Regions from separate parts of the Arthrobacter sp. UYEF21 genome, predicted to be linked through region 2. Evidence: riboswitches for the same ligand, from Rfam matches in the RefSeq annotation. Region 2 holds a riboswitch; the other holds the start of a gene.
What was found. Region 2 has a riboswitch for cyclic di-AMP ahead of ABIB27_RS14640 (aggregation-promoting factor C-terminal-like domain-containing protein). Riboswitches for the same ligand answer to the same signal wherever they lie in the genome.

Region 1: linked by a shared signal. The riboswitch ahead of ABIB27_RS02555 (C40 family peptidase) and the one ahead of ABIB27_RS14640 (aggregation-promoting factor C-terminal-like domain-containing protein) in region 2 are both predicted to bind cyclic di-AMP.

Annotation. Positions count from the first base shown of each region.
Region 1 is NZ_JBEPNF010000001.1:529,082-534,057, forward strand. It holds gene ABIB27_RS02530 (cupredoxin domain-containing protein) at 1-206, opposite strand, end outside; gene ABIB27_RS02535 (polysaccharide deacetylase family protein) at 643-831, opposite strand; gene ABIB27_RS02540 (hypothetical protein) at 824-1,153, shown strand; gene ABIB27_RS02545 (hypothetical protein) at 1,391-1,561, opposite strand; gene ABIB27_RS02550 (hypothetical protein) at 1,578-1,679, shown strand; gene ABIB27_RS02555 (C40 family peptidase) at 1,746-2,567, opposite strand; cyclic di-AMP (ydaO/yuaA leader) riboswitch at 2,571-2,740, opposite strand; gene ABIB27_RS02560 (hypothetical protein) at 3,360-3,944, shown strand; gene ABIB27_RS02565 (TraR/DksA family transcriptional regulator) at 4,095-4,457, shown strand; gene ABIB27_RS02570 (DNA alkylation repair protein) at 4,458-4,976, shown strand, end outside.
Region 2 is NZ_JBEPNF010000014.1:65,639-70,614, reverse strand. It holds gene ABIB27_RS14660 (phosphatase PAP2 family protein) at 1-363, shown strand, start outside; gene upp (uracil phosphoribosyltransferase) at 405-1,040, shown strand; partial or broken gene ABIB27_RS14650 (VOC family protein) at 1,157-1,467, shown strand; gene ABIB27_RS14645 (YdeI/OmpD-associated family protein) at 1,678-2,121, opposite strand; gene ABIB27_RS14640 (aggregation-promoting factor C-terminal-like domain-containing protein) at 2,267-2,971, opposite strand; cyclic di-AMP (ydaO/yuaA leader) riboswitch at 2,977-3,131, opposite strand; gene ABIB27_RS14635 (sensor histidine kinase) at 3,225-4,760, opposite strand; gene ABIB27_RS14630 (response regulator transcription factor) at 4,768-4,976, opposite strand, start outside.

The DNA.
Region 1 (4,976 bases), on a different contig from region 2:
GGCTTTACGGACGCCGGAACCTCATAGGCGAAGTCCTTGATCGTAATGATGGCCTGGCCAGCCGCTGCCGAACCACCCACAGATGGAGACGAAGCCGTGGTGGCCGTTGACGGGCCTGTGGACATCCCGCCCTGCGCGCCGCACCCGGTGACGCCGGCCAGAGACAGGACCGCCGCAACGGCCAAAACACGGTTGATCGTTTTCATGACAAACCCCTTCACGAAGGGATGCCCTCCACGCAGCCGGACGGCGCGCCCATCAGGAAACTACCCCTACACAGCATTCGTCACCCCCGCCTCCAGGGACTGCCCATCCGGGCACTGCCTCTTGTTTAAGGCCGCCCTTGTTTGCGTGCCTGCGCGAACCTACGAAAAATGCCAAGGGTTGCCTTATCGGCTCCGGATGTCCGGGGAGTCAGCACCCAAGGTCGTGAAGGAGTATCCCTTTTTAGCAGGGCAGTGACCGCGGCCAAAACACCTGCTGCCGTGCCGGATCCGGGGTGGTTTCCGTGCGCGGGGATAAGGCCCCGGGCGAGGAAATATCGGCCGCGACGTCGTCCAGGAACCCCGTGCCTGAACGGAAGAACCGCGGGCGTTGCCCGGCGATTGCCGTGAGCAGGGCGTCGTTGGACGTGATTTCCTCCTATACCTCCGCGCTGCTGCGCGTTCCGGGGATCCCGTTCGCGGTCTTGCCGGTCACGCTCAGAGATGTATGGCGGGTTCCGTGGTTGGCCAGTTCAAAGAGCGGATTGGCGGCAAGGTCCCGTGCCTGGGACGGGTTGATGCGGATCCATCGTGCCCCGGATCCGAGCATCCACATCCCGATGGCCACTTTCCTGAACATGGTTGCCCCGGCAGCTGCTCTGGGGGCCGCCGAGCATGCCCTGGAAGAGTTCCGGAACCTGATGTTGGTCCGCAAGGTCAAACAGACTGTGGAGCGTCGCCAGGCTGATTCGCCGCTCGCCCAGGCCAGGTTCACCCAGGCCTACGGCCAGGTTGCCACCGCACGGCTGCACTGGGAAGAAGCGGTCCGCGTGGCGGCCGCCTCCTTCGGGGGCCAGCCCGTCGCCTTCACTGATGAGGAGCGCGCGCAGTACCGGCTCTCCCTCGGCCTCAGCGGCCAGGCATCGGCGGAGCAGTCCGCCTCATCCTGACCGGCTCAGGCGGCAGCGTTCACCGCCTGGCGCACCCGCTCCAGCGGATCCAACGTGATGTCAACGTGCTGCTCAACCACGCCTCCCTGACCATGGACCCGATCCTGGAACAGTCCGGCCGCGGCCTGCTGGACCTCGGGTTTATCATTCCCGCCGAGCAGTTCTAGGGCGGACACAGGCAACGCACACAAGAGAACGGAACCCGGCACCTGCCGGGCTCCTTTTCTTTTCGTCGGCCTACTGGAAGTCGGCCAGCCAGGGATCCGGCCCGAAGACTTCATACTTTATGTACTTGGCGGGCACGCTTTTGGCGGTGAGGGCACTCCGTACAGAGTGCAGGAACGGCAGCTGGCCGCAGAGGTAGTGCCGGCCCTCCGCGATGCCCTGGACGCCACCACGGTGACGCATCACCGTCTACCCCGGCGTGGACCATGCCTCCCACAATGACACTGGGGAACGCTATAACGAGACCCAGGCGACGGCTGAGGGGAATGACACGCTGTCCTGGTTCGGGCAGCACGTCTGAGGACGCAACAGCGGCCGACGGCGGCGGGCGGCTGTGTGCCGACCGCCGCCGTCCAACGGCCTGGGGTCACGCTACGCGGACGAAGGAAGCGCCATGGAGCCAGCTGATGGAGTGGACCTCGGTCTTGAAGCCGTCCACGCCGCCACTGACAACCTGGCCGTTGCCGGCAAAGACGCCGACGTGTCCGGCGGTGATCACCAGATCACCAGGGGCTGGCGTCCCAACAACGCTTCCGTACTGGAAGAACTGGCCGGGTGCCAGGTCTCCCACACTCTTGCCGACGGAGCGCAGCGCCTTTTCCACCATGGCGGTGCAGTCCTGATGGACTCCCAGCTGAGAGTACGCGGACGCCAGGATTGCCGAGCCGGCCGAGCCGGATGGGGCCTGGACCGGAGCCGAGGTTGCCGCCGGCTTGATGCCGGTGTTGGCGGGAGCGGCCGGGGCGGCGGCGGTTTTGGCTGCCGGAGCCAGTGCTACTGCCTGCGCCACTGCCGGAGCTGCCTGCCCGGCGGCGGGGATCTGGATCTGGTCACCCGGGTAGATGACCGAAGTCAGGGACAGACCGTTCGCGGCCAGAACGTTGTTGAGGTCCACGCCGTAGGTAGCGGAAATCTGGCCCAGGGTGTCGCCGGAGACGACTGTGTGGGCGTTGGCCGGGGCCGGTGCAGGGGCTGGAGCCACGGCTGCTGCCGGTGCACTCGTTTGACTCTGAACGTTGGCCGTGCCGGAGCTGTCAGGTTCGTGGACGCTGGCCTGGGCCGGAGCGCTGAAGCCGAAAAACAGGCCGGAAGCAGCAGCGACCACAAGGGCCGGCCGTCCGATCGCCAGGGCACGGGACGCGGTGGTGGTGGCTGCACGATGGCGTGCGGCAGTGTACTTCTTGGACATGGTTGATTGCCTCTCCCATGCCTGCGGGGTGAGCTGTCGGGTTCGGGTCGGAGACACCCGGCCGGACGCCGCCGTGCAGGACGGGACGTATCGACTTAACCCCAAGGCTTCAGATGAAGCCGTGGAAACGTGGTTCCCCCGTCCCTGCCAGTTGAATTGCGCTGGGGTCCCGGGTCAGTGGCAGGGCTCGGCATACTGACGGGAATGTCCTGGCTTTGAACCGGGGCACTCAACGACCATAACGTCAGATTTTCCCCAATGTCACATTCCGGTAACGGAATGTACGGCCAAAAGACACCTTTATCTGCAGGCGGATCCATGCCGGAACGTCGACAACATCGCAGGTCAGCGCACATAAACCGTATATGCCCGGTTGGCTCACTAAACGGGCCCCGGATTGCCCAAAATTAGTTGGTTCACGGCCTGCGACTGACATTGGAACGAGCAGGACGTACCCGACGGGAGGGGCAACGGGGATCTCTGCTGGATATCAATGCTTGGCCGGGAGTACGGGCAAGGGTGCGTTGCCCGGTAAGCTCACGAACTATGTCCCCGTTTGTTCAGAATATGCGGCTTCCCGGCCTCGCCGGAGGGAGTGGCTGTGGCCGTCCCCCTAACCTCCGCTGCACAATACGCTGTGGCCGAGGCCTCCCTGCAGGCGGCCAGTTCCCGGGTTGATGCACTGGCCGCCCCGTTGGCCCGGGCACAGGAGAAATCAGGCCGCCACGAGAAGGACGTCGGGCCCTCGCAGCCCAGTCGTACAAGACCGGCGGCACCAACATCGGTTTCTTTGTGGCCCTCGACGCACTACAGACCAACAACATCCACGGGCTAAACGTGGTGCAGATCGTCAGCGCCAAGACGGCGTCCCTGGTCCACAAATCGGCCGAGGCAGACAAGGCCGCCGAAGCGCTCGCCCAGCAGGAGCCTGCCGCCAAAGCCGAGCGCGAACGCCTCGCCGGCGAAGCTAGCACCAAGCTCTCCACGGCCCAGACGGCGCAGCAGGCAATGTCGCAGCAGGTCGCAGAGCAACAGGAGCACAGTACCGAACTCACCGCCCAGCCCGCCTCGCTCAAGGGAACAACAGGGGCAGTGGAAGGTGAATTCCGGCAAGGTCAGGCCCGGCTGGCCGCGAACGGCTGGGCCCAGGACCAATTCCAGTGCCTGGCGCAGCTCTGGACGAAGGAATCCAACTGGCTGACCACGGCCACCAACCCGTACTCAGGGCTTACGGCATCGCGCAGGCGCTGCCGGCCAGCAAGTACGCGAGCGCTGGCAGCGACTGGCTCGCCAGTTACCGAACCCAGGTTAAATGAGGAATGGCTTACATTGCAGACCGTTACGGGTCACTGTGCGCCGCCTGGAACCATTCCGTGATCAAGAACTGGTACTGAACCACGGTGGGTACCGGACCACAACGGTTACGTAACAACAACAGGTGTTCAACCTGACCGGGGGCCGGTGCCAGGCAGAGCCTCCCGCCGGTTTGGCAAATACCGCGGACCGGACGGGCGCTAGGCTTTTCCCATGGCTGATTTCGACCGGTTCCGGATCATGCTCGAGGACGAACGGGACCGAAAACTGGCATTGCTGCCGGCGCTCCGGGCGGATATCTCCTCAGCCAATGCCGCGCGCCAGGACTCCAACGCGGACGACGAACACGATCCTGAGGGCGCCACCATTGCCTTCGAGCTGTCCCAGGCCTCGGCGCTACTGGATCAGAGCAGCGCCGGACTGGCCCAGGTGGAAGCTGCCCTGCAGAGAATCTCCGACGGCACATATGGGGCGTGCGCTGTCTGTGGCCAGCAGATCGCCGAAGGCCGGCTGGAAGCCCGGCCGAGGACTCCGTACTGCATTGAACACGCCGCGGCCGGGCGCCAAGGGCTTTAGGTGACGCCAGTGAATCAAGCAGTCCAGGACGCCGCCGGGTTCATCGATACCACCTTGCAGAATGAAGGCACGTGGTACCGGGCCGAGGAAGTGGAGTCACGCGTTGGCAGGGCGTTGAGTTCGTACGGGGCATCCGTGGGAGCTGTGCGCGGCACCATCCGGGACGCCGGCAGGAAGTTCAAGGACCTTGGCCACGACGACGTGACCGCTTTGGCCTCGCAGCTGTGGGGCCGGCCGGGCCCTGGCCGGCGCCCGGTCTATGAGCGCCGGCTCGCCGCAGTGGTGCTGCTGCAGTCCCGGGTGGCGCTCCTGCGCCACTCCGACCTGACCCGGCTCGAGGGCTTTATCCGGTCCGCGCGCACTGCCGAGCTGGTGGACCCCCTGGTTGCCGACGTGGTGGTCGGCCTCCTGGCCGGGCTGGACGGTACCGAGCGCCAACGCGCCGGCGTGGTGATCGCACGCTGGCACCAGGACCCCGACGAGTGGATCCGCCACGCTGCGGCCATGACCGCAGAAATA
Region 2 (4,976 bases):
GACCATGCCGACGCGGTCCCGCCTTACGAGACGTCGCCCTCTTTTCCCAGCGGTCACACGTTGAACACCACTGTGGTGATCGGCGTAATTGTGTACATCATGTGCCTGCAATTCGAGATAACTTGGGCCCGCCTCACGGCGATCGCCGCAGGTTTGGTGTTCATCATCGCCATGGGCCTGAGCCGAGTCTTCCTGGGTCACCACTGGCTGACGGACGTGATGGCCGGCTGGTTCCTGGGGTTCGCCTGGGTGGGCATAGTGATCCTGGCACATCGGCTGTTCCATGTGCTGCGGAAACGGGAGCACGGAGGGCCGCCGCCAACGTTCGAGCACCCCGCCATCCGGGACGAGCAGCCGAGCTGACTCCTGGCAGGGGCTCCCCGCCCGGATGGTAGTTTTGACGCATGCGCACTCTCGTTGTGGACCACCCGCTGGTCGCCCATAAGCTCACCGTCCTGCGGGACAAGAACACACCGTCACCGGTCTTCCGGATGCTGACGGAAGAGTTAGTGACACTGCTCGCGTATGAGGCCACCCGCGACGTCCGCACGCAGCCTGTGACCATCGAGACCCCGGTGAGCACCACAGTGGGAACCGCCTTCACCAAGCCCACACCCCTGGTGGTGCCCATCCTCCGCGCGGGCCTGGGCATGCTGGAGGGCATGACCAAGCTCGTCCCCACAGCTGAAGTGGGATTCCTGGGCATGGCCCGCGACGAGGAAACCCTGGACATCATCACTTACGCCGAACGTCTCCCGGAGAACCTCACGGACCGGCAGATCTTTGTGCTGGACCCGATGCTGGCCACCGGCGGCACCTTGCGCGAAGCCATCAAGTTCCTCTTCAAACGAGGCGCCTCGGACGTGACCTGCATCTGCCTTCTGGCTGCGCCGGAAGGGTTGGCGAAACTGGAAGAAGAGCTTGCTGACGCGAACGTGACCATCGTCCTGGCCTCCATCGACGAGAAGCTCAACGAGAAGTCCTACATTGTGCCGGGACTCGGCGACGCAGGGGACCGGCTGTACGGCATCGCTGGCTAAAGCAGCGGACCCTCAGAAGGCACGGCACGGTGCGGTGCGGTTTAGGAGGGTAGGTGCGGGCGGCAGCCCCGGCTGCGCGTGCCGGGCTCGATGGTTCCGACTGCGAGTACCCGCCGGTGACGGACAGGGTTGGCTTCAATGCGGACTTCGATGAGCGGCCCAGCGAGTCCATCCGCTTTGTCCAGCTGACACCCCGGCTCCGCGTGCGCAATCTGCATCGGCGAGGGACTCACAGACGCGCCGCCAGGTACGGCACCCAGCCCGCAGCTCGTGGTCAGCGACATCCGTGCCGCCCATGACCGCCTCCAAAACAAGGGTGTCGCCGTGAGTGAAGTGGACGTTCAGGACTGGGGCCATTTCGTGTCTTTCGGGGATCCCGACGGCAACAAGTGGGCTGTGCAGTAACATCCCTGGCCGTGAGGCCTAGGGCAAAATGGAGAGATGAACAACCCAGCCCTTTGCCGCCCGTGCGCTTTCCTGCCGGGCAGCCCTCTTCGACATGGAAACGAGTGCGCTGCGGGCATTCGGACGGTAGCCATAGGCCCCAACGCCGGTCAACTGCTTGACGGAGTCCTATATATCCCGGACTACGGCTGGGTAGACGCTTCCCTGGAGGCGGACGGCGAGGGCCAACAAATCATTTCTTCCCGGCTTTGAGATCGGCTACAACCTTCGCGATCCGGCGGGCGCGGGTTTCCGCTGTCCTGGCATCGGCGATGGGCTCCACGTACCGCCGCTGGGTGCTGTAATTCAGCGTGGCATAGAACGCCTGGGCATCCGGTTCGGCGGCCAGGGCTGCGGCCAGGTCGTCAGGGACCTCAATGATGCGCGGCTGCGTGTCCAGTTCCACGTCCACCTCGACGGTGTCGCCGGACGCCACTCCGGTGAATTCACGGTTGGCGGCGCTCACGCCAACCAGGTTCTGCCCGCCCATGACGGCAATGCTGCTCCGGTAACTCCTGCCGTTGATGGTCACCACCACCGGCGGACGCTTGCCTGCACCGAGCGCCGCGACGACCTCCTCGGGAACTTCAATGCCCGCCTTGTTGCCGCTGCCCAGAACCGTGGTGGTGAATTTCATGGCCCCAGTATGCCGCGGCGCCCGAAGCCAGGGAAGCGCGGATCCCGAGGACAACCTGCTGAGTAAGCCGGGGATGCAGGACAGCAGGCCCTGAACCGGGGGATTCAGGGCCTGCTGTGGCTGTTGGGATTCCGGAGAATCGTGCTTAGTACCAGTTGTGCGACAGGTGGAAGTTCAGCGCACCGCACGGTGACTGGTAGCGCTCCTGGATGTAGTTCAGGCCCCAGTTGATCTGCGTGCGGTAGTTGGTGAGGTAGTCAGCGCCGGCGCTCGCCATCTTCTCGGCGGGCAGTGATTGGACGATGCCGTACGCGCCGCTGCTTGCGTTGGTGGCGGTGGTGGTCCAGTCAGATTCCTTGGTCCACAGCGTCTGCAGGCATGGCATCTGGTCAGCGGACCAGCCGCGGCTGGCCAGTTGGCCCGCAGCATAAGCCTGGGCTCCGGCGGGATCGTTAACGGCCACAACCGGCGCGGGCTCGGGTGCCGGAGCGGGAGCGGGGGCTGGCTCGGGTTCCGGTGCAGGAGCCGGTGCGGGAGCCGGCGCAGGTGCTGGTTCGGCTGCCTGCGGGGCAACGCTGATCTCGGGCGCTGCAGGTGCCGGTACGGGATTCGCCAGCATCTCGGCCTTTTCCATGCTCAGCTTCGAGTCGGCTTCCGCAGTGGACAACTGCTGCGTGTCGCTGGCTGCTGTCATCGTGTTGGACTCGGACGCGTGGCCCGCTGCGCCCAACCCGATGAGCATGGCGCTCGCCGCGGTGAGCACGGCTACGCGCTTCCCCAGGGACGGAAACTTGTTGCGAAGCGTGGTGCCGCCGCCGACTGGGCGTGTTTGTACCTTGGATTTAGACATGATGGATCGCCTCTCACACCTGCGGAGTTAGCTGTCGGGTTCGGATGAGGGCATCCGGCCACACGGAAATTCAGTGCTGGCTTTACCCCAAGGGCATTACGCCCGGGACTCTGGGTCCCCCGCCTCTGCCTGGTCAAGCGGAATCCGGTAAGCGGCAGAGCTTGGCGTCATCCGGATATGCGGCCCGAATGGGATCCGCACTCTATCGACGGTACAGGAGCTCAGCACTGAAGTCACATTTTGGTAACAGGAATCACGGCGACGGCGCGTTGCCTTGCAGCGCAGCGGCCCCGGCGGGTAGGCGCAGCACGAACTCCGTGCGTCCGGGGCGCGACTTCACCTCCACGGTGCCGCCATGCGCCTCAATAATCGACTGAACGATGGACAAGCCCAGTCCACTGGTGCCCTCGGAAGCCCCCGGCCCGGACTCCGGCGCTGTGCCCTTGCGGGCGGCGTCTGCGCGGGCAAACCGCGAGAAAACGTGGTCCACGAAGTCCGGCGGGATGCCCCCGCCGTCGTCCGTCACCGAAATTTCGGCATTGCCATCGGCGGACTTCCGCACGCTGCTGACCACGGTGGTCCCTGGTGTGGTGTGTTTGCGTGCGTTGGAAAGGAGGTTCACCAGTACCTGGCGCAGCTGGGACGCGTCGCCGTTGACGGAGAGCGGCTCGTACGGAAGTTCTAAGTGCCAGTGGTGATCCGGCGCGATCACCTTTTCATCGCTGACCGTTTCGATGACGAGCTGGGTGAGATCAACCTCGCTGAGTTTCAGGGGCTGCCCCTCGTCGAGCCGGGCCAGCAGCAGCAGATCCTCCACCAGCGTGGTCATGCGTTCGGACTGGCTCTGCACCCGTGCGAGCGATTTCCTGCCATCCGGTGTGAAGTTCTCGGTCATGCGCATCAGCTCTGTGTAGCCCCGGATGGCGGTCAGCGGTGTGCGCAGTTCATGGGAGGCATCGGCTACGAACTGCCGCACCTTGGTCTCGCTCCGCTGCCGCGCTTGGAGGGCATTGGCGACGTTGTCCAACATTAGATTCAGGGCGTGGCCCACACTGCCCACTTCAGTTCCGGGATTGGCGTTCGACGGCGGGATCCGCACGGCGAGTGCCACCTCGCCAGCGTCCAGCGGGAGTCTGGCCACCTGGGTGGCTACTTCAGAGAGCTGCTCGAGGGGCTTCATGGTGCGCCGGATCAGAACCGTGCCGGCCAGCCCGATCAGCAACAGTCCGCCCAGGGAAACGAACACGAAAGTCCACACCAGCGAAGCCAGGGTGCCCTCCTTGGCCGCCAGCGGAAGTCCGGTGACCAGGAGATCGCCGTATCTGGTTTGGACAGCCAGAATCCGGTAATCCCCGTTGGACAGGGAGCGGTCCACGGGGTTGCCGTTGTGCGTCAGCTCGAGCAGGGTTTCCTTGTCTTTGGCGTCGAGGGCCAGGCGCGTGGTGTCCGAGTCCAGGTATCCGCCACTGATGATCTGGCCGTTCAGGATGCGTGCATTGAGCGTCCCCACACTCTGCCCACGGGAGTCCAGGGGATCGGGCCTGCCGTTGAAGCCACCCAAGGGCTGGCGGCCAGGATCATTCGAACGTTTCGCAGCCTGGCTCAGCTGGTCATCCAGCTGCCTGGTCAGAAAAGAGCCCATAGACGCATAGCTGAACAGCCCGACCGCGCCGCAGATGGCCACCAGCAGTGCCATGGCCAGCAGGATCAGGCGGGTGCGCAGATGCCAGGTGGACGGTTTCAGCCAGCTGCGGGCCGGTGCCGTGGTTGTTGGTGGCGGAGTGGACATGGAGCTGCTACTCCGCCGGCTTGATGACGTATCCAGCGCCGCGCACGGTGTGGATCATGGGCGGCTGCGCGGCGTCCACCTTTTTGCGCAGGTAGGAAATGTAAAGCTCCACAATGTTGGCCTGCCCGCCGAAGTCATAATTCCAGACCCGGTCCAGGATCTGGGCCTTGCTGATCACGCGTTTGGGGTTTTCCATGAGGTAGCGGAGAAGCTCGA